One region of the Colwellia asteriadis genome, then DNA from elsewhere that is predicted to be linked to it. Evidence: predicted binding sites of a transcription regulator. Region 1 holds the regulator's gene; each other region holds the start of a gene.
What was found. The regulator sigma-54, encoded in region 1, starts transcription at its own class of promoters, with help from an activator protein. The targets are predictions, from matches to a motif close to GTTGGCACGNNNNTNGNNT.
Positions count from the first base shown of each region.

Region 2: ABD005_RS09550 (diacylglycerol kinase family protein) is a predicted target of sigma-54. The motif match lies at 4,641-4,659, and genes of this name have one in related genera.
Region 3: glnA (glutamate--ammonia ligase) is a predicted target of sigma-54. The motif match lies at 3,422-3,440, and genes of this name have one in related genera.

Region 1 is NZ_BAAAFA010000001.1:565,693-573,502, forward strand. Features, by position in the region: gene ABD005_RS02360 (KpsF/GutQ family sugar-phosphate isomerase) at 1-626, shown strand, start outside; gene kdsC (3-deoxy-manno-octulosonate-8-phosphatase KdsC) at 627-1,172, shown strand; gene lptC (LPS export ABC transporter periplasmic protein LptC) at 1,169-1,735, shown strand; gene lptA (lipopolysaccharide transport periplasmic protein LptA) at 1,728-2,378, shown strand; gene lptB (LPS export ABC transporter ATP-binding protein) at 2,365-3,099, shown strand; gene ABD005_RS02385 (RNA polymerase factor sigma-54) at 3,196-4,710, shown strand; gene hpf (ribosome hibernation promoting factor) at 4,736-5,023, shown strand; gene ptsN (PTS IIA-like nitrogen regulatory protein PtsN) at 5,112-5,564, shown strand; gene rapZ (RNase adapter RapZ) at 5,594-6,448, shown strand; gene ABD005_RS02405 (HPr family phosphocarrier protein) at 6,516-6,791, shown strand; gene mgtE (magnesium transporter) at 6,966-7,810, shown strand, end outside.
Region 2 is NZ_BAAAFA010000006.1:34,912-42,721, reverse strand. Features, by position in the region: gene ABD005_RS09570 (helix-turn-helix transcriptional regulator) at 1-47, shown strand, start outside; gene ABD005_RS09565 (TonB-dependent siderophore receptor) at 345-2,468, shown strand; gene ABD005_RS09560 (PepSY-associated TM helix domain-containing protein) at 2,565-3,692, shown strand; gene ABD005_RS09555 (TSUP family transporter) at 3,750-4,508, shown strand; gene ABD005_RS09550 (diacylglycerol kinase family protein) at 4,688-6,307, shown strand; gene ABD005_RS09545 (sigma-54-dependent transcriptional regulator) at 6,395-7,795, shown strand.
Region 3 is NZ_BAAAFA010000001.1:705,988-713,797, reverse strand. Features, by position in the region: gene glnL (nitrogen regulation protein NR(II)) at 1-995, opposite strand, end outside; gene ABD005_RS02985 (DUF4124 domain-containing protein) at 1,181-1,702, opposite strand; gene glnA (glutamate--ammonia ligase) at 1,888-3,294, opposite strand; gene ABD005_RS02975 (DUF481 domain-containing protein) at 3,766-4,890, shown strand; gene ABD005_RS02970 (DUF481 domain-containing protein) at 4,974-6,038, shown strand; gene mpl (UDP-N-acetylmuramate:L-alanyl-gamma-D-glutamyl-meso-diaminopimelate ligase) at 6,240-7,640, shown strand; gene def (peptide deformylase) at 7,693-7,810, shown strand, end outside.

The DNA of each region.
Region 1 (7,810 bases):
TTGGTGCCAAGCTTATTTCTATGACGGGTAATGCAGATTCAACTCTCGCTAAATTAGCCGACACTCATATTTGTATTAAAGTAAGTACCGAAGCATGCCCACTTGGCTTAGCGCCAACATCAAGTACCACAGCAACCTTAGTAATGGGCGACGCACTTGCCGTCGCTTTACTCAATGCCCGAGGATTTACCGCTGATGATTTTGCTTTATCACACCCTGGTGGCAGTTTAGGTAAGCGTTTATTACTCCGCCTTGAAGATATTATGCATCAAGAAGAACGTATTCCTGTGGTTGCCGATACTGCCTTTATTAAAGATGCACTGGTAGAAATGTCGCTCAAAGGTCTTGGTATGACCGCCGTTGTTAATAAAAATAATGTCCTAACAGGATTGTTTACCGACGGTGACTTACGCCGTATTCTTGATGAAGAAGTGAATATCCATCACGATACTATTGCTAGCGTTATGACCCAAAAACCTCGTACAGCTCATGCTGATATGTTAGCTGCGCAAGCGTTAAAGGTAATGGAAGATAATAAAATTAATGGTTTAATTGTCGTCAATGAATTAAATCAACCAATTGGTGCAATGAACATGCATGACTTATTAAAATCAGGAGTGCTGTAATTGAATACTCTATATGGCGAAGTTAACAGTCACACTCTAGCACAAGCTAAAAACATAAAACTATTAGTGTGCGATGTCGATGGAGTTTTTTCTGATGGCCGTATTTACTTAGGTAATGATGGTGAAGAACTAAAAGCTTTTCACACCAAAGACGGCTTAGGCATAAAGTCACTTGGTAGTTCTGGTGTAGCCGTAGCAATAATTACCGGCCGCAATTCAGCTATCGTAAAAAACCGTATGACGGCTTTAAATGTTAAACATATTATTCAAGGGCAAGAAGATAAATTACCCGCGTTAACCGCTCTTGCAACTGAACTTAATTTACCGTTAACGCAAATAGCTTACATTGGTGACGATGTACCTGATATTGCCTGTATTAACGCGGTAGGATTAGGCATAGCTGTACAAGACGCTCACCCTTTAACACTACAAGCTGCAAATTACATAACATTTACACGCGGTGGCTTTGGCGCAGTAAGAGAAGTATGTGATTTAATCATGCAAAGTCAAAACACCTTAACATGTGTTACGGGCGCTAGTGTATGAATAGGTTAAACAGCCTAGCCTTTTTTATTTTAGTATTAAGTGCCACTATATATGGCATTATCGTTTGGAAAGGAGAACTTGTTCAACCAGACGATATTATTGATAGTGAAGAAACACCTGACTTTATTGCCGAGGCTTTAAAAAGTAATATCTACACTGACTTAGGGAAATTATCTCATACCATTGAGGCAGATCGTATGGAGCATTATTCAAAGCAAGAATTAACACGCTTTGAGTTACCCAATTATACGTTATACCCTAAAAGTAGTAAGGCACCTTGGAAAGCGAGTGCAAAAGAAGCAATATTATATAAAAATAACCGAGTCGTGTTGAACCACCGTGTTCGCTTAAAATCAACCGAACAAGATAGTTTAATAGAAGAAGTTCATTGTAAGTATTTAGAGCTAGACTTAAATACAAATATTATTAGTTCAGATCAAACCGTTGTAATAATCGGTAAAGATTTTACCATGTATGGTTCTGGACTGATTATCGATTTAAACACTAAACAGATGACGCTAACTGAACATGTACGTACCCTTTATAAGAAAAATCATGAATAAAAAATTTAATACGCCACTTAGCTTATTACTTGGTAGCGCTTTGTTTTTCACAGCGTCACTTAACGTAGTTTATGCTGCCAAAAAAGACTTAAATCAAGAGATCACCGTTGACTCTAAAAAAACAGCTGCCGATTTAAAAAATAAAATAGCGAGTTACTTAGGTAGTGTAAGTATCAGACAAGGCTCTATTTTGATTTCTGCAGACTTAGTACAAGTTTTTAGTAACAAAGATGAAAACAGCGATGAAAAGTCTGATGTCTATTTAGCTAAAGGCTCTCCCGCTTTATTTCAGCAAGAGCTTGAAGATGGCAGCTTAATTAGCTTACAAGCCGATGAAATAAAATATCAACCAAGCTTAAATATAATTACTGTGGCAGGAAATGCCGTAGTAAAACAAGCAGGTAGCGAAGTTAGCGGCAGCAAAATTATTTATAATACATTAAGTGAGAAACTTGAAGCCGAAAGTAATAATAACGAAACAGTCACCACCATATTACAGCCAACCTTACTGAAAAAACAAAAAGCACTAAAAGATAAAGCTAAAAGCGACCTTGATAAAGAGCCAAAGACAGTCAGTGAGACTACTGAGCAAGCACCTGAAGAAGCGACTAAAGAAGAAGGTGACTCAAGTGTCGAAGGTTAATACATTAGTTGCTAGTGGACTTGCTAAGTCATACAAAGACCGACAAGTTGTTAAAGATGTTAGCTTAGCCGTCAGTACAGGGCAAATTGTTGGCTTACTTGGACCTAACGGAGCAGGAAAAACCACTTCTTTTTACATGATAGTAGGGCTTGTACCTAACGATGATGGGCAAATAATACTTAACGACCAAGACGTTACATTATCGCCTATGCATGAAAGAGCAAGACAAGGTATCGGTTACTTACCACAAGAGGCATCAATTTTTCGCAAGCTTTCAGTAACTGATAACATCATGGCTATTTTACAAATACGCAAAGAGTTAAACGAACAACAGCGCCTAGAAAAACTAGAGCACTTATTAGAAGAGTTCAATATTTGTCATATTCGCGATAACTTGGGCATGAGTTTATCTGGTGGTGAGCGTCGACGCGTAGAAATAGCACGAGCATTAGCCGCCGATCCACAATTTATTTTACTTGATGAGCCTTTTGCCGGTGTAGATCCGATTTCAGTTGGCGACATTAAAAAAATCATCATACACTTAAAGCAACGAGGAATTGGTGTATTAATAACTGATCATAACGTACGTGAAACGTTAGATGTGTGTGAACATGCTTATATTGTTAGTCATGGTGAAATTATCGCTCAAGGTGATGCGGATCAAATTCTTGCCAATCAAAAAGTAAGAGATGTATACCTTGGCGAACAATTCACGCTATAGTTATAGCATCAATCCGAATCGTAGAAAAACGTGTTCAATGGGTTATTGGTCACATCATAACCATTAAAAATAATAACAGGAAACCACATAACATCGATGCGCCCTACATTACAGCTCCGTATTGGACAACAGTTAACCATGACGCCACAATTGCAGCAAGCTATCAAGCTCCTGCAATTATCAACGTTAGAGTTACAACAAGAAATTCAAGAAGTGCTAGAGAGCAACCCATTATTAGAAATTGACGAAAGCAGCCAAAGCGATAGCAACGACGAAAAAAATAGTTTAGAAGATGCATTCTCTGCAAACTCTAATGATGCACAAAGTGATAATAACAGCAGTGATGGTAGTGAAGACCAACAGGCTAATATTGACGAAATAAGTACTAGTGAAGCGCTAGAGAAAAGTGATATTCCTGAAGAATTGAATATTGATACTACTTGGGAAGAAAGTTACAGCGCAGGCGTTTCTAATACAGGAGCTGTGAGCAGCGCAAGTGAAGATTACACTTACCAAGGAGAAACGACCGACTCAATTCAAGGTCATTTGTTATGGCAAATGGAATTAACCCCTTTTTCAGATACCGACCGCACTATTGCAACCGCCATTATTGAAGCGGTAGATGACGCTGGCTACTTAACGGTTTCCTCAGAAGATATTCTAGAAAGTGTTGGTATTGAAGACGTCGAATTAGATGAAGTTGAAGCAGTATTAAAACGCATCAATATGTTTGATCCTGTCGGCGTAGCAGCACGCTCAATACCTGAGTGTTTACTCATTCAATTAAACCAGTTTGATAAAAACACTCCTTATTTAGCTGAAAGTAAGAAAATTATTAGCGAGCATATTGATTTACTTGGCAATAGAGATTACCGCCAATTAATGCGCAAAACGAAATTAAAAGAAGATCAATTACGTGAAGTAATGCGCTTAATTCAGAGCTTAAACCCTCGACCAGGTGATGCGGTTATTACTGGCGATGATCAGTATGTTATTCCTGATGTTTCCGTTGAGAAAAAAAATGGTCGTTGGGTGGTTGAACTAAATTCAGATACCGCACCTAAGCTCAGCATAAATCAGCAATATGCTGCAATGAGCAAGAGTATGAAGTCCTCTACTGATGGGCAATTCATTCGTGCCAATTTACAAGATGCAAAATGGTTTATAAAAAGTTTAGAATCGCGCAATGATACTTTATTAAAAGTTTCGAACTGTATTGTACAACGCCAGCAAGGCTTTTTAGAGCATGGTCCAGAAGCTATGCGTCCAATGGTTCTGAACGATATTGCCGAAGCCGTTGAAATGCATGAGTCAACCATTTCACGTGTTACCACGCAAAAATACATGCACACCCCTCGTGGTATTTTTGAGCTTAAATACTTCTTTTCAAGCCATGTCAGTACTGAGAATGGTGGAGAGTGTTCTTCTACAGCAATAAGATCGCTAATCAAGAAACTTATTTTGGCAGAAACACCTGCTAAACCGTTGAGTGATAGTAAAATGGCTGACTTATTAGCCGAACAAGGTATTAACGTTGCAAGACGCACAATAGCTAAATATAGAGAGTCATTATCTATTCCTCCTTCAAATCAACGAAAAAGCTTACTTTAAGTAACTCATCAAAAGGATAACGCTTATGCAAATCAATCTTACCGGTCACCATGTCGACATTACTGATGCGCTTCGTGAGTATGTAAATACTAAGTTTACTAAGCTAGAGCGACATTTTGATCAAATAAATAACTCTCATGTTATCTTAACCGTTGAAAAGCTTGAACAAAAAGCAGAGGCAAACCTTCATATAAAAGGCGGTGAAGTATTCGCTTCGGCTATTAATACTGACATGTATGCCGCGATTGATACTTTAGTTGATAAGCTAGATAGGCAAATTCTTAAACACAAAGGTAAAGCAGCGCAACATTAATTCGACAAAAGTCGCGTAGCATAAAGCCTTAAATCACCTTAATATAAGAGCCCAATCTATGGGCTCTTCCACTTACTTTTAGCAATTTATGAAATTATCAGAGATTTTAACCCTCGACTGTACCTTATGTGCAATAAAAACCACCAGTAAAAAGCGAATTTTAGAAGAGATTTGCCAATTAGCCGCTAATAAGGTTACCGAGCTCGATCAAGACGAACTACTCGATAGTTTGCTTGATAGAGAAAAAATGGGTAGCACAGGTATCGGAAATGGCATAGCGATACCTCATGGTCGTTTGCCAAATAGCAGTAAAGCGGTGGCGGTACTAGTTACAACCGAAAACGCCATTGACTTTGATGCTATTGACAACCGCAGTGTCGATGTTTTTATCAGTCTATTTGTTCCTGAAGATAGCTGCCAAGAGCACCTTAATACGCTACAAAGTATTGCTAAATTATTTAGTGATAAAAAGGTCATAAAGAATGTCCGTAAGTGCACTAGCAACCAAGAACTGTTCGATGTTATTCAACAAGCAAGTTAAACGCTAATGAGTTGTGGGGAAAGCGTAAAATGAAATTAATTATCGTCAGTGGCCGCTCAGGATCAGGTAAATCGGTTGCGCTAAGAGTGCTTGAAGATTTAGGTTATTATTGCGTTGATAACATACCGGTAAACTTATTACCGGCCTTAACTCATACCGTAATTAACGATTATGAAACTGTTGCGGTTAGTTTAGATGTACGTAATTTACCGAAAGATCCACAAGATATTCCAGAAATAATCGCGTACTTACCCAAAGCGGTTGACGTAACCACTTTATTTCTTGATGCTGATGATAACGATTTAATTCGCCGCTTCAGTGAAACCCGTCGTCTTCACCCACTGATTAAAGAAAACTTAGCACTAGATCAAGCAATTACCTTAGAGAAAAAATTACTCGAACCAATTTCAGTGAGTGCTGATTTATACATTAATACCAGTCAATTATCTCCACACCAACTAGCTGACTTAGTAAGGGAGCGCATTTTAGGTAAGAAAACCGGTACTATGGTACTTGTTTTTCAATCCTTTGGCTTTAAACATGGCATCCCCGTTGATGCTGATTATGTATTTGATGCACGATTTTTGCCGAACCCTTTTTGGGAAAAAAATTTAAAAGAGCACACAGGTCAAAACCAAGAGGTGAAAGACTTTCTAGCAAGTCAGCCCATAGTCACTAAGTTTGTTTGGCAAATAAATAGCTTTATGATGACCTGGTTACCACACTTAGAGCGCAATAATCGTAGCTATGTCACCATAGCAATAGGTTGTACCGGTGGTAAACATCGTTCAGTGTATATTGCAGAATTATTAGCAAAAAACTTCCGCAAAGAGCGTGATGATGTACAAACTCATCACCGAGATATCGACGTAAAATCAACCTAAATAGGCCAGCTTTAGCTATGGTTAGCAAGAAATAGCGACATTAATCATTGAGTAATAAGGAAGATTTATGACCACTCACCAACAAACCGTCACTATTTGTAATAAACTAGGTTTACATGCAAGAGCCGCAACCAAACTCGCCCAATTAAGTCAAAAATTTAGTGCTGATATCACCTTAGAATTAAATCAGAAAGAAGCGAATGCAAACAGTATTATGGCGTTGATGTTACTCGCTGGCGGAAAAGGTAAGTCGGTTAATATAACCGCAACAGGTGATGATGCAGAGCTTGCTTTAGCAGAAATATGCCAGCTAATATCTGATAAATTTGACGAAGATGAATAAGCTAAGCCACAAATTTTATTGCATAATTTATAATAAATAATCACAGAATAGCTGATAAAAACACTACGTTACGATAAACTTAGTACAACTTCCAAGGAGACCTTCCCACAACTAAATATTCGCTTTAGTTAAAGCGATACCTTAAGACCGCTAGAACTAACGAGCAGGGCCGCTATGCCAGAGATATCAGAGCAAGATTACAGTCAAAAAAAATTACAGCAAGTTAATGAAGCATTAGGTAGCGGCATGTTTGTTTATGTTCGCAAACTTTTGCAACATATGCCCGCTTATGACCTCGCTCTGATATTAGAATCTTCAACCACTAAGAGCCGCCCTGTATTATGGCAACTTATCGACCCAGACTTTCACGGCGAGGTACTCGAAGAACTTAACGAAGAAGTACGAAAAGGTATTCTTAAAAGCATGCAGCCCGAAAAGCTTGCTGCTGTTGCCGAAGGCATGGACGTAGATGATCTTGCTGAAGTACTACGTACACTACCTGATGCTGTATTTAAGCAAGTTTTAAATTCGATGGACTCCCAAGATCGGAGTCGAGTTGAAGCAGCACTCTCATACGAAGAAGATACCGCTGGCGGTATTATGAATACCGATACAATCACCTTACGTCCTGATGTAAGCGTTGATGTAGTATTACGTTATTTACGCCTTAAAGGCGAGCTACCTGAGTCTACCGACTCCTTCTATGTTGTTAATCGAGATAATCGCTTTATTGGCGCAGTGTCTTTAGCGGCTCTTGTTACCGCTAAGGCTAATGTAATTATAAAAACCTTAATTAATGCCGAAATTGAAGCGGTACAAGCCGATATGCACGAGCAAGATGTTGCCCAATTATTTGAGCGACACGATTGGTTTTCAGCGCCGGTCATTGATGAAGAAGGGCATCTATTAGGTCGTATCACCATTGATGATGTGGTTGATATTATTCGTGAAAATGCCGAGCACTCAATGATGAGTATGGCAGGTTTAGATGATGAGGCCGACACCTTTGCGCCCGTTAT
Region 2 (7,810 bases), on a different contig from region 1:
AGCGAACATTTGCCTTAACGCCTAGTGCCTTATTGTCTCGATTGTAAATAATCTGACTTTGAGATAATCAAAGTATCTCAAACACATGCTCACTGCGTTGAATTTACTTGCAATAGGTTAACTATTGACGCGCAACTCCTATGACTCTGTTGAATGTAATGTATTAGTAAAGCTCTTAGTCTGATTTTAGGTTAAATACTCGTTTACATTGTTGTTACTTTTCACACCAAAGTGCACGCACAGACAAAAAGATTAAATACCCTAATATATAATAGGAATTATTATCAATTAGGTTTTTAACATTATTACCACATCACTTAACATCATATAGGTTAACTAATTTTATGTATGCTACCCCTAAATTTTTTCTTGCGACTTTAGCTGTCAGTGTTAGTTGTGCTATTTCGGCGACAGAAGACATCAGCGAAGCAGAAAAAGAAGCATTAGAGCGCATCAGTGTTCATAGTCCGGCGTATCGCAGTACCGGAACTAAATCAACGTTATTACCCATTGAATCGCCAATGAGTTTTACTTCAATAGACCAAGGTACTTTGCAGTTAAGGCAGGCAGACTCAGTAAACCGTGCACTGCGTTATGTCTCGGGTATTACCCCAGAAAGTCGCAGCACTGTGACTATTTTTGACCAATATACAATTCGTGGTTTTGAATCTTATCGTAACTATTACGACGGTTTACCATTGCAAACTAACAACTTATGGAATCTTTATCCACAGGTTGATGCTTTTGCGACAGAAAGTATTGAGGTGTTAAAAGGACCAACGTCTGTTTTATACGGCTCGGCGCCTCCAGGAGGTATGGTTAATCAAATAGCTAAATCACCTCAAGGCGAACAAACAACGATTGGTTTACGGTTAGGTAATCAGAGCTTGCGCGAATTGTCGTTAGATACTTCTGGCGGTAATGGTGAAATTGATTACCGTTTCATTGCCTTAGCACGCCAAAAAGATGGTCAGCAGCAAACCACAGAAGAAGAGCGTTATACCATAGCACCTACTATTACTTGGCAAGTTGCAGCAAAAACACACTTAACGTTTTCTGCTTACTATCAAGATGATCCAGAGATCACACCCTCTACTCCTTTACCAGCAATGGGCACTTTATATACTGCGCCATACGGTAAACTCGACTCAGACGGTTACGCGGGGGATGAAAACTGGGCTCGATTTGATCGCACGGTTACTATGCTTGGTTATAAAATAAACCATGAATTTAATGAAAATTTATCGTTTTTACAAAATTTCAGATATACCGACGCCAAAGCTTTACAGCATAATACCTATAACCAAGGTTTAATGGCCGACAATAGTCATTTATTACGTAGCGCGTATTTTACCAATGAATCTCAGCAAGGCTTTGTGGTTGATAACCAACTTGCCGCTTCGTTAATGTTAGGTCAAACGCAGCACAATATTTTATTCGGTTTTGATTTTCAAACGCTATCGTCAGATGTTTCTTATGGCGACACTTTAGGTAACGACACCCCAGCCTTAAATTTAGCAGCACCGGATTACCAGTTACTTAATCCAGAGACATTACCCGTTGATTTTTACACCGAGCAGCATGACATTGCTCAATATAATCGCGGCTTTTATTTACAAGATGAAATAGAAATCGACCAGCTCACATTCATTGTGGGTGGTCGTTACGATAACTTTTATACACAAGATATTGCTGATAAGAGTTATGCGGGAACAGAGTATGGCGACACTACTACCATTGATGAAGACGCCTTTACTGGCAGGTTAGCCGCAATATATAGTTTTGATTTTGGTTTAGCGCCTTACCTTAACTACTCAACATCGTTTGAACCAACGCCTGGTTTTGATAGCGAAACTAATGAAGCATTTAAGCCAACAACTGCTGAGCAAATAGAAGTGGGTGTTAAATATCAAAATACGCATCAAAATATGATGATTACCGCGGCTTATTTTGATTTAGCTAAAGAAAATGTTGTCGTTAATACCGCAGATTTTGCTAAAAAGACGCAAACCGGTGAAATTGTTTCACGAGGCATTGAAGTCGAGCTAAATGCTCAACCCACAACACAACTCGACATTACCGCTAATTACACATATTTAGACATGGAAATAACGAAAAACCCATTAAATGTCAGCTTAATTGGTAATCGTCCTGTGTGGGTTGCAGATCAAACCGCATCATTATGGGCAAATTATCATATTGATAACGCAACAATCTCAGGACTTATGTTAAGTGCTGGCGTGCGTTATACCGGTGAAAGTTACCTTGATGCTGCGAATTCAGATACGTTACCCAGTTACACTCTTTATGATATCGCCGCTCGTTACGAAATTAATGACTTAACGCAGTTAACCATTAGTGTAAATAACCTAACCGATGAGCGTTATGTGGGCGCTTGTTATGATGCCAATGGTTGCTGGATGGGAGCAGAGCGCACCATGGAAGCAGGTGTTAAATTCTCGTTTTAACGCGTAATTATTATAAATAGAGTGAATAAATACAGCTAAGATATGTTCAATATCTTAGCTTTTTTGCTTAATGTCAAAAAATACGGTCCTGAAATAATGCGAAAAAAACTCCATAAATTACACGCGTACTTTGCGCTTGCTAGTTTGATCCCCTTAATTATTATTGCCGTAACTGGCAGTTTATTAGTATTCAAGTTTGAACTTGATACTTTATTATTACCTGAGGTGGCCAGCATTAGTCTACCTGTTGAGCAACAGGAAAATACGACGTTAACAAGGCTTAATATTAACGAGTTAGTCACCCAAATAAATCAGCAGTTTAGTGACTATGAGATTGGTAGCTGGGAGCTTTTTGATGATAAGTACCAAGCTGATCGTGTTTACTTACTTAAACGCTACAGTGAAAGCTGGTTTAAAATTCATCTTAATCCTTACAGCGGTGAAGTACTTTCGACACCAGTGCCTATTCATCATGATTTAACCGATTGGCTAGTGCAATTGCACTTTACTTTTTTATTAAATGATCTTGGGTTTATTAGTCCGCAACTAGGCACTATTATTGGCTTAATCGCTAGTATTATTATGACTTTCTTGGGTATTTCGGGCTTAATTATTTACCGAAAATTTTGGCGTCGATTTTTCAAGTTTCGCTGGGATGCAAAACTGGCGGCGATGATGAGTGATTTACATAAATTAGTGGGTATTTGGTGTTCACCTATTATTCTTATTTTAGGTATTACGGGTGGCTACTTTAACTTTATTGAGTACTGGCATGAAACTTTTGAGCATGGCGAAGAAGCGCATCATATTATGACGGATCGCTTATATAATGCCGAGCTTGATTTTCAGCAACTCTTAACAACCAGTACAGAAAAAATAACAAGTTTTACACCTCAGTATTTACTATTTCCGTTTGAACCTAAGATGGCGTGGACAGTATTTGGCTCTATTGACACTAACAACCCATTTGCCAGTGCTTATGGCTCTACCGTTAGCTTTAATGCCATGACAGGGAAATATCTCAGTCATTACGACATTAGAACCAGTAACACTAGCACCCAGGTTTTTGATAGTTTTAGAACATTACATTACGGTAACTTTGCTGGTTTGTGGAGCAAAATAATCTGGTGTGTAATGGGGTTGAGTCCGCTTATTTTAGGGGCAAGTGGCTTTTACCTTTGGTATAGTCGCATTCGAAGAAAACGCGTGAGTAAGCAAAGCTGAGCGATTAATTGCAATCCTCATGCTTTTTTAGTGAATTATTTTAAATAGAGTACTTGAGTGGAATTAATTAATCTGTCGTTTGAAATTCTGGCCTTTTTATTCGTTATTGCTATCGTCGCTGGGTTTTTAGATACCCTAGCTGGCGGTGGTGGTTTATTAACGTTACCTGCTTTAATGATGAGTGGCATGCCGCCATTAGCAGCGTTAGCGACCAATAAATTACAGTCTACAGCTGGGGTAGCAACCGCAACGGTAATGATGCTAAGAAATAAGCGCGTTCGTTGGCGAGATGTTAAGTACCTAATGCTCGCGGCATTCATTGGCTCTGCTTTGGGCACGCTAATCGTACAAATTATGAATACCGAAGCATTGACGATTGTAATACCTATCGTTATTGCAGCGATCGGTATTTATTTTTTAGTAACCCCTGTAATTGATGACAATACTAAAAAACCTCGTGTTTCACCTAACGTTTATAAGTATGTGGTAACGCCGACTATTGGCTGTTATGACGGACTATTTGGCCCTGGTACCGGCTCCTTTTTTGCTTTAGCTGGTCGCTCATTACGCGCACAACCCTTTTTACAGGCGACAGCGGTTGCTAAAACCTTGAATTTCTCAACTAATTTAGCCTCATTGATTGTTTTTATTTTTGCAGGCCATGTTGTGTGGTTGGTGGGTATAATTATGATGGCAGGGCAGTTCATTGGTGCATGGTTAGGCTCGCATTGCTTGTTTAAAATTCCGGTTAAGTATTTACGCTACTTGGTGGTGGTAATGTGTTTTGCGATGCTAGCCAAATATTTAACCAGTTAAAATAATGCGAGTTCAAGGTAGGTAAGTATTACTGTATCGCTCATTATTTTGTAAATATTACAGACTAGTACGCTTACATATAAAAACTTTAAATGGAAACACCTTAAAAAACAGTGTGTTATTTTTTGTTGGTTTGGCATAAAAGTTGAACTAAATAAGTTAACTATGAGGGTTTTTTAATGAAAATGATCAAATACTATGTGTTGTTACTAACTGTTTCTGTTTTCTTTGTATGGCTTAGCTTCAATAATAGCTACATGCTAGTACCTAGCTTATGGCTTACTATTTCACTAAGTTGTGTTCTTTTTGCTTATAGTACTAATCGACCTAGCTTATTTAGAAAGTCTGCAGCAGGCGAAATACCCTGGTGGATTAAAATACTTTTGTTGCCTTACCTTGTTTGCGTGCAATTATATAATGGCATAATGCGCAACAATGATTCTGTACCTGCAATCCAAGAAATTACTCCTAATTTATTTCTTGCTTGTCGGCTTTTCCCCAGTGACGTAGAAACGCTAAAGTCGCAAAAAGTTACCGCAATATTAGATGTTACTGCTGAGTTTGATGGCTTCAATTGGTCAGCTCAACAGGAAGGATTCTATTATTTAAATATACCGATATTAGACCACTTTTCTCCAACAGAAGCTCAATTAGAACATGCTTTAAGATGGATCACGGCAATGCACGACTTAAATCAAAAGGTTGTTGTTCATTGTGCGTTAGGCCGAGGCAGATCTTTCTTTATGACTTGTGCTTATCTATTAATGTCTGAGCCAGACTTAAGCGTACGCGACGCCATTAGCACAGTACAAAGTGTTAGATCTACGGCAAGGTTAAACACTAAACAGCTCAAGGTGTTAGTGGAGTTGAGTCAAAACTTTGCTAAGAAGCCGCAACCTGAGCTTAATATGATTATTAACCCGGTATCTGGAGCGGGAAAGTGGCTGTTATATACCAATGACATTGTTGGCATGTTAACACGACAATATGTGCTTAACTTTCATTTTACTAAAAAAGATACTGATGTTTATCAACTTACTAAGTCGTTACAGACCCACGATGAAAGTATGGTTTTTGTCGCGTGTGGTGGTGATGGTACTGTCGCTGAAGTAGCTGCGGCGGTGAAAAATACATCACATCAATTAGGTGTACTTCCCTTAGGTACTGCCAACGCACTAGCGCATGTAATGTTTGGAGTAGAAAGTAAAATATCGCCTATTAACCAAGCATGCGAAATATTGTTCCGTGCAGAAACAAAACAAATGGATACCATGGTATGTAATAAAAAAACGGTATTGTTAGTGATCGCTATTGGTTTTGGTGAGCAAATGATAAATCAGGCCAACCGTCTTCAAAAAAATGAGCTAGGTCAACTCGCTTATATTCAGGGGTTTATTAACGCTTTTATTGAAAATAAATCACAGCAAATAAAGTTAACGATAGATGATGAACCCGTGCAACAGTTATCTAATAGTAGCTTAACTATTGCTAACGCAGCACCAATTACCACATTACTCGCTCAAGGTGCTGGGGAGCCAAATTGGCGAGACGGTTTATTAGATGTAACCCTTATTGAGCATGATTCAAGCTCGGCTCATCGGCTATTAAGTTTAGCTGAATTAGTAAGTAATACTATCTCTGGTGATAATAGCTCAAACTCAAGTGTCTCTCATTACCATGCCAAAAAGATCTTATTACAAAGCAGTGAGGGCTTTGAGTACAGCATTGATGGTGAAACAGAGTCAGCCGAGCAACTAATGGTAGAGATTATGCCTGCAAGCTTAACAATTATTTGTTAATTAACAATAAAGTTTGCAAGCACTTAATATAAATTAATTACAGAATAGAGTAAGCTAGTGTAATTACTTGATAAAGGGATTACATGTGTGAAAACAGTTTTATTAGTTGACGATGATCTTGAGTTTACAAATATCGCTTGTCGTATTATTGAGTATCTTGATTGTGAAGTTTATTCTGCATCTACATTAGCAGAAGCACAGCAATGGCTAAGTGAGCAAAAATTTGATCATATCCTACTGGATTTTATGTTGCCAGATGGCAGTGGTTTGCACTTAATTGATTACGCTAAAGCTAACAATATTAGCGCAAAAATAACTATGATTACGGGTCATCCCTCGGTTAAAACCGCGATATCTGCGATGTGCCATGATGATATTGGCTATTTAACTAAGCCGATAGAAGCCGATGATCTTAAAGGTGTGTTGTTTTCTAGCCAGGCAGCATCAAAGACCAAAAAACGAAAAAATAAAAACGCTTTGTACTTTGGCTGCTTAATTGGTGAATCCGCACCGATGAAAGCGATGTACGCTATGATTGAGCGAGTAGTAAAAACACAAGCCAATGTTATGTTAATGGGCGAGAGCGGCGTAGGTAAAGAGATGGTAGCTCAAGCTATTCATAGCGCTAGTCAATGTCAGGGTGAGCGGATATCGGTTAACTGTGGTGCTATTCCCAAAGATCTTATTGGTAGTGAACTTTTTGGTCATGAAAAGGGAGCTTTTACTGGTGCTAATGCACAAAAATCTGGCGTATTTGAATTAGCAAAAGATGGCACTTTGTTTTTAGATGAATTGACCGAAATGCCTATTGATATGCAGCCTAATTTACTGCGCGTACTTGAAACGCAAACAGTGACTCGTGTCGGCGGAAGTAAGAGTATCCCGGTTAATTGTCGAGTTGTCTCAGCAACTAATCGCTCTGTTGAAGATATCGCGCAAAATAATGTTTTACGTGAAGATATTTATTTTCGTTTAGCGGTTTTTCCAATTAACATTCCGCCGTTAAGAGAGCGTAAAGAAGATATACCATTACTTGCTGAGCACTTTCTCAATCAACTTAATAAAGAGCACGAAAGTGATTTTAAGCTCAGTGATGACGATTTAACTCGACTCGTTAATTACGAGTGGCGAGGTAATATTCGTGAGTTGAAGCACGCTATTTATCGTGCATTTATCATGGCGGATATGACGTCAGGTTATTTGGTTTTTCCATCAACATTTGAATCACCTTTTTCTCAGGCTAAGCTGCAAAACTCTATTCAAAGCCAAACGATTAGTGAACAAATGAATGAGCAAACTGATACGTCATTAATAGCACCTGCTACTAATGTGAATCAGCCTGTTATTGTCGGTCAAACTATAGAGAATTTAGAAAAAGAGCTGATCTTTAAAACACTTGAGTCGGTTGATGGTAATAAAACAACCGCCGCTAAAATTTTAGGTATTAGTACTAAAACACTTTATAACCGCCTTAATGCTTATAGTTAGTGTGATTAATCGTGA
Region 3 (7,810 bases), 140 kb from region 1:
TTAATTAGTGTTTGTGCTATTGATAGCCCTAAACCTGTGCCATTAGAGCGTCCCGAAACCATAGGGTAGAATAAAGTATCTTGAATCTTACTGGGTATGCCTGGGCCATCATCAATAATACTGATTTCAACGGCTAGCTTTACACGCTTGCCGTTAATGGTGATGTTACTTGCTATACGAGTTTTTAGAGTAATGCTATTTTCTTTATCTATAGCCTGAATAGCGTTGTTGACTATATTTAATAATGCTTGCTGTAGTTTTTCATGATCACACTCAACTAAAGGAATAGAAGGGTCATAATCGCGTTTTAAATTAACCGAAGTATCATGCGAGTAGTCTACAAGTTGGCAAACTTTCTCTAACACACTATGAATATTTTGAGCATGGATTTGAGGTAGTTGATTTGGCCCTAAAAGACGGTCAACTAGGTTGGTAAGCCTATCAGCTTGCTCAATAATCATTGAGGTGTATTCTTGCTGTTCAATGCCTATTTCTTTACTTAATAATTGGGCTGCCCCTCTAAGGCCTCCTAAGGGGTTTTTGATCTCATGGGCTAAACCTTTTATTAAGTCTCGACCGGCAATCCATTGCTGTTGTTGGAATACTTCTAAACTGATCTGTTTTTGATGGTCTATTTGTTTTAATTCAAGGAGGACATGAGGGGAGTTCTCAAACTCAACAGGTGATGCAGTTAGTTCAGCAGTAAAGCGGTGACTTTTATTTAAGGTTATTACTACATCACTATCTGTAAACTCTTGCCCAGTATTTAGTAATTGTTGTAAGCGTTTGGCATTAATGCTGGTATTGGCAAAAATTAATTCGGTGGTTGTTCCATAAAGTCGATACAAACTCTTAATTAATAAAGCCTCTGCAGCAGGGTTAACATAAACGATACGGAGTTGGTCATTTAAAATAATTACAGCAGTGATTAACTGGCTGGCGAGTGCTTGCTGGTATATTAATTTTTGCTTTTGAATATCGCTACGGTTATACATGCTTAAGCTTCCATATCGAGCTAAGTTAATGTCGCACCAATATGGTGCATTTGTTAGTTTACTAAAGAAAGGTTTTATTTGCAGCGTTATTTAATTAAATTTAAAGTTTTTGGTACGATGACTATAGGCTTGTATCTACAAGTGATTGTGTCGTAACTTTTTAAATAATAGCGCGAGTAGTGATATTAATTCACAGTAGCTCTGTGCATATAAAACGTAACTGGCTTAGACGATGCAATAATCTTGCCCTTATCATCAAGTAGTTCCATTTTAATTTTATGTTCGCCACGGTCGACATTCTGCAACGAGAATATGGCTGTTTTTTGTGGCTTTTGGTGTGGTTTATTGTCTAAATATAGTTGTACTGTGTAGCCTAATTTGAATTTAGGTATAACTGCGCCACTGACATAGAGTGAGCCCGTATTATCGCGGATGGTGGCATTGTCTTGTGGAGACTTAATAACAAGGGAGTAAGTTTCGGTGATAACTTCAGGCTTAATATCAAGTTCTTTAGTTTCAATACCAGAGGAGTTAACAATGTTAGATTGGGTCTTCTTTACCTCTTCGGCACCAGGGTGTGGAGTATCAGAAAATACTAATGCTCCTTGCTCATTGCGCCATACGTAAATTTTAGTCGTCGCTGAATATGCAGGTATTGCAAAAATAAACACTAATAATGTAAGTAGCAATAGCCTGAGTGTAAGCAATGATATGATCCTTGTGCATTAAAAATAATTCGATTGTGATGACGTAAAGTAGCAACGCCATTTAATTTAAGTATATAACTAAAACTAATACAAAAAAAATTTTCTTTATTTATCTGGTTTTACCACAATATTTGGGTAAAAAAAAAGCTCACCGAAGTGAGCTTTATCATTAAATATTTGAACGATTATACGCTGTAGTATAGTTCAAACTCTAATGGGTGAGTTGTCATGTTAACTAATTGTGACTCTTCACGCTTAATAGCAATGTATGCATCAATCATGTCTTTATCCATAACGCCACCAGCAGTTAAGAACTCATAATCTGCTTCTAAGCTTTGAAGTGCATCTTCAAGTGATGTTGCTACTTGAGGAATTGATGCTGCTTCTTCCGCTGGTAAGTCATATAAATCTTTATCCATAGCATCGCCAGGGTGGATTTTGTTTTTAATACCGTCAAGGCCAGCCATTAATAAAGCAGTAAATGCTAAGTAAGGGTTAGCTGCTGGATCAGGGAAACGAGCTTCGATACGCATTGCTTTTGGTGATGGAACAATTGGAATACGAATAGACGCTGAACGGTTACGTGCAGAGTATGCAAGCATTACTGGTGCTTCAAAATGAGGTACTAAACGTTTGTACGAGTTAGTTGAAGGGTTAGTAAATGCGTTTAATGCTTTAGCATGCTTGATGATACCACCAATGTAGTAAAGCGCCATTTCAGATAAACCGCCGTACTTATCACCAGCGAATAAGTTAACACCGTCTTTTGCTAGAGATTGGTGAACATGCATACCTGAACCATTATCGCCAACTAATGGCTTAGGCATAAAGGTAGCTGTTTTACCGTAAGCGTGAGCTACGTTATGTACAACATACTTGTAAATTTGAACTTCATCAGCTTTTTTAACCATAGTGTTAAAGCGACAAGCGATTTCATTTTGACCTGCTGTTGCTACTTCATGGTGATGCGCTTCAACAACTAAGCCCATGTCTTCCATTACTAAACACATAGCTGAACGTAAATCTTGTGATGAATCTACTGGTGACGTTGGGAAGTAGCCGCCTTTAACGCCTGGACGGTGACCCATGTTGCCTTCTTCGTACTCAGTACCTGAGTTCCAAGCTGCTTCTTTGTCATCAATTTTGTAGAAAGAACCGCTCATATCAGTACTAAAACGTACATCATCAAATAAGAAGAATTCAGGCTCTGGACCAATTAATACTGTGTCAGCAATACCTGTGCTACGTAAATATTCTTCAGCGCGTTTAGCTACAGAACGCGGGTCGCGACTGTAACCTTGCATTGTGCTTGGCTCTAAAATATCACAACGAATGTTTAATGTTACTGCTTCTGCAAATGGGTCTAAAATTGCGCTGTCTGCATCTGGCATCATCACCATGTCAGACTCATCAATGCCTTTCCAACCTTGAATTGATGAACCATCAAACATTTTTCCGTCTTCAAAGAAATCTTCATTTACTTGATGATGAGGAATAGAAACGTGTTGTTCTTTACCTTTTGAATCAGTGAAACGTAAATCAACAAATTTTACATCGTATTCTTTAATTAAATCAAAAACTGCTTGTGACATATTGTCTTTCTCCAGTGCGGTTAGTTTTGTATAAAAATATAGTTAACTGTTATATAGATAATTTATTGTTTGTTAATGAAGTATTATTTACGCCATTACATCACTATCTATGATATTGCTTTTGGTAAAGCTAAAATCATGCCAAGACTAAAACCCCCTGTTTATAGGGGATGAGTATTTCCCATCTATACTTTATGCGCCTTTTTGGTGCAATGTAGTGTGTTTACGTGTCTTTTTGGTGCGTTTTTTGTGTTGGCTATATCACTATAAGATAAATTTACATCATTTCCTCTAATTATTTACTTGTAAACATGTTAACTATGTCGAAGTAATGAAAAATATCAGAAATACTGTAGTGAATTGAGAACTACCCTAGAATATTGTTGACGATAATGGCATATTCTACAAAGCAAAATAGTCAGAGTGCCATGTACATAAATCGACTCTTATATTAGTCATGTGGAATGTGTTATGAACAAATTAACGTTAACGTCTTTGATATTTATCACAACAACTTTTTATAGTGATTGTGTATTAAGTAATGATCAAAAAATAAAAAAGACAGAGCTTACGGCAGAAGTGAAAAGTCATGCTAAACCAAAATTTGATTGGGTAAAGCTTACTTCAAATGAATGGTTAAAGGGCGATATCATCTCTATGTATGATGAAGAGCTTGAGTTTGACAGTGATAAGCTTGATTCACAAACCATTGATTGGGAAGATGTTAGTGAACTACGAAGCAAACACTGGCAAAGCATTCGCTTAGTTGATGGCACTATTGTTGATGGTTACCTCATGATGAAAGAGGGACAAGTGAGTATTGAGAGCAACGGCACGGTTAAACATTATAAGCTTAACGATATTTTGTCTATTGCTGGTTCAAGCAAAAATGAGGGCGATCTATGGGATGGCTACGCTAATTTAGGTTTTAATTTACGCCGCGGTAATACTGTTCAGCTTGATTACACTTTTAAAGCTGGCGTGCAGCGACGCAGTTCAAGCGGACGGTTTCAAACTGATTACACCGCTAACTATAGTAAATATAAAGATAAAGAAACTAACGTAGACAATATAACGGCAAATAGTCATCGACTTACATCGACTTATGACTGGTTTTTTGATCCTAAAGTATACTTTCGAGCTGTTGATTTTGAATTACTAAGTGATGAGTTTCTCAATATTGATTACCGTATACGATACGGTATTGCTATGGGTTATCACTTAATTGATAGTAGTACTATTTCATGGGACATTAATGCGGGTCCTAGTTATCAGGTAACATACTTTAAAGAAGTGCAAGCTGGCGAGAGCCGAAGCGACACTTCACTTGGCTTAACTCTAGGCACAGATTTTAGTTATGAAATCACTAGTGATATCGATTATGACTTTTCTTATGACATACAAATTGTCAGTGAAGACTCTGGTAAGTACATTCACCATGTAGAAACAGGCATCGAAATTGATCTAACTAATGATTTTGACTTAGATTTAACATTTTATGTTGATAGAACTCAAAAACCGAAAGCGGATGCTGGTGGTGTACTACCTGAGCAAAATGACTATCGTTTAGTGGTAAGTTTAGGTTATGACTTTTAAAATTTACCTGTAGATACTTTAAAAGTCCTTACTTAATCATTATGCACCGATTTATATTATTCTTTCTACTCTTTATCAGTTTTTTGCCAATTGATAATTTATCAGCACAAGAAAAAGAAACATTACCCGCATGGGAAAAACCGACACCTGTTTTTTTACAGAAACATGACTGGTTAAAGCTTAAGTCTGACGAATGGCTAAAAGGCGATATCATCTCTATGTATGATGATGAGCTTGAGTTCGATAGCGATGAGTTTGGCTTAGAAACTTTCGATTGGGAAGATGTTAGCGAACTACGTAGTCGCTATGATCAAAATATTCGTTTTGCTAATGGCGAAGTGGTTAAAGGCTTTTTAATTGTTCATAGTAATGAAGTCACTTTAATTAGTAATGGTACCGAGCGTAAATTTCCATTAAGTGAACTTATGTCAATTACATCTGCGGCAGATAGTCGACGTGAACTATGGGATGTAGAGATTAGTCTTGGCCTCGATATCAGCTCAGGTAACGTCAATCAACTAGATTACCTTTTTAGTGCTGTGGCACAAAGAAGTACTCCTTACACACGCTTCAAAACAGAAGCTACCTATAACTATAGTAAACAAACCATTAATACCAACGACCAGCCTATTATCGATGCTAGCCGTGTAACTAGCTCGCTCGATTGGTTTTACAATAGTCAAATATTTTTCCGCTTATTTGACTATGAATATATGAGTGATTTTCAGCAAAATATACAAGCACGAAATAGCTTAGGTACTAGTATAGGTTACCATGTTGTTGATAATAAACGCTTACAGTGGGATGTTACAGCAGGTCCTAGTTTTCAGATAACCTCATACGAGCAAAGCGCTGCGCAAGCCGATCAAAAAAGTGCAGTGCTAGCGTTAAGCACCTTAGTCGAATATACGGTATCAAGTCGCACTGACTTTATTTTTGACTATAGTATTCAGTTCGTTGAAGAAGAATCGGGAAAGCGGAACAGCCATTTAAAAACAGGTTTTGAATTTGAGTTCACTGATGATTTTGAACTTGACATTATGTTGTATTTTGACCGTGTCGCTCATCCCGTTGTAAGTGTTGACTCTGTAAAACCAGAGCCTAATGACTATCAACTTTATATGAGTATTGGTTACAATTTTTACTAAAGGTTAATTAAGTATTTAAACTCGTATTTTTGTTATCACAGTGCAACGTCTAATATACTGAACCTAAATAAGCCTTAAATCAGCTAGTGAATTCAGGTATTATAGTCACTGTATGATAGCTTTTAGGTTGTTATTACTCTGTATATTTTATAAATCGTACAACTCAAACATTTCTATTAATCAATAAAGCTTAATTACACCATGTCAAACAGCACATTACATCTTCATATTTTAGGGATTTGCGGCACATTTATGGGCGGAATTGCCGCTATTGCCAAGGAACTGGGTTTTACGGTAAGTGGCTCTGATGCTAACGTTTATCCGCCAATGAGCACTCAGTTAGAGCAGCTTGGTATTCATTTAAACTCAGGTTATCACCCAGATAACTTTTCTGATGATATTGATTTGGTTATTGTTGGCAATGCCATGTCTCGTGGTAACCCTATGGTTGAATATATGCTTGATCGTAATATTCCCTATATTTCAGGTCCGCAATGGTTATTAGAAAATGTGTTAAAAGATCGCTGGGTATTAGCAGTATCAGGTACCCATGGAAAAACGACCACTAGTAGTATGCTGGCGTGGATTTTAGAATATGCGCAACTCGCGCCAGGCTTTTTAATTGGCGGCGTACCTCAAAATTTCACTAGCTCTGCACGCTTAGGTAATGCTCCTTTCTTTGTCATAGAAGCTGATGAATATGATAGTGCTTTTTTTGATAAACGCTCTAAATTTGTACATTACCGACCGCGTACGCTGGTCATTAATAACCTTGAGTTTGATCACGCAGATATCTTTAATGATTTAAGCGATATTCAACGCCAGTTCCATCATTTAATGCGCATGGTTCCGAGTAATGGTTTGATATTATCGCCAGCAAATGATGTCGCGATAGAGGAAACTTTAGCTATGGGCTGCTGGACACCAACAGAAATGAGCAATGTTGAATCAGGCTGGCAAGCTAACAAGCTCACCGAAGAAGGCAGTGAATTTACAGTGTCTTTTAATGGTGTCGTGCAAGGCACCGTCTTATGGAATTTAATGGGCGACTTTAATATTGATAACGGCTTAATGGCTATTGCTGCGGCTCGACATGCAGGAGTACCAGCGCATATTGCCATTGAGGCTTTGGCTGAGTTTGTTAACACTAAAAGGCGTTTCGAATTACGCGGTATTATTAACGATATTGCTGTTTATGATGACTTTGCTCATCACCCTACCGCGATTGAGCGTACCTTAGCTGGCGTTAAAGCTAAATTAGCGAGTCAGAGCAAGCAAGGTCAAAAATCAGGCCGTATTTTAGCGGTATTAGAGCCTCGCTCAAACACTATGAAATCAGGCATTCACAAAGACACTTTACCTAAGTCACTAGCGCAGGCCGATTATGTTTATATTTATCAAGGTGAGCCATTAAGCTGGCCAGTAACCGATTTAATTGCGCAATGTCAGCCACCTTGTCTTGTTGAAAATTCATTAATGGCATTAATTCACAATATCACCCAAGAAGCACAGGCTGGCGATATTATTGTTATTATGAGTAATGGCGGCTTTGAAGGCATTCATGAAAAATTAATAACTAGTTTACAGCAGCATAATGATTAACCAGATTAACCAGATTAACCAGATTAACCAGATAGACAAGAGAGCTTAAACCATGGCCGTATTAACAATATTAACCGCCCCTGATGAAAGATTAATTCAACAGGCCAAACCTGTAAGTGATGTAACGGCTATTCAAGGTCTTATCGATGACTTATTAGAAACCATGTACG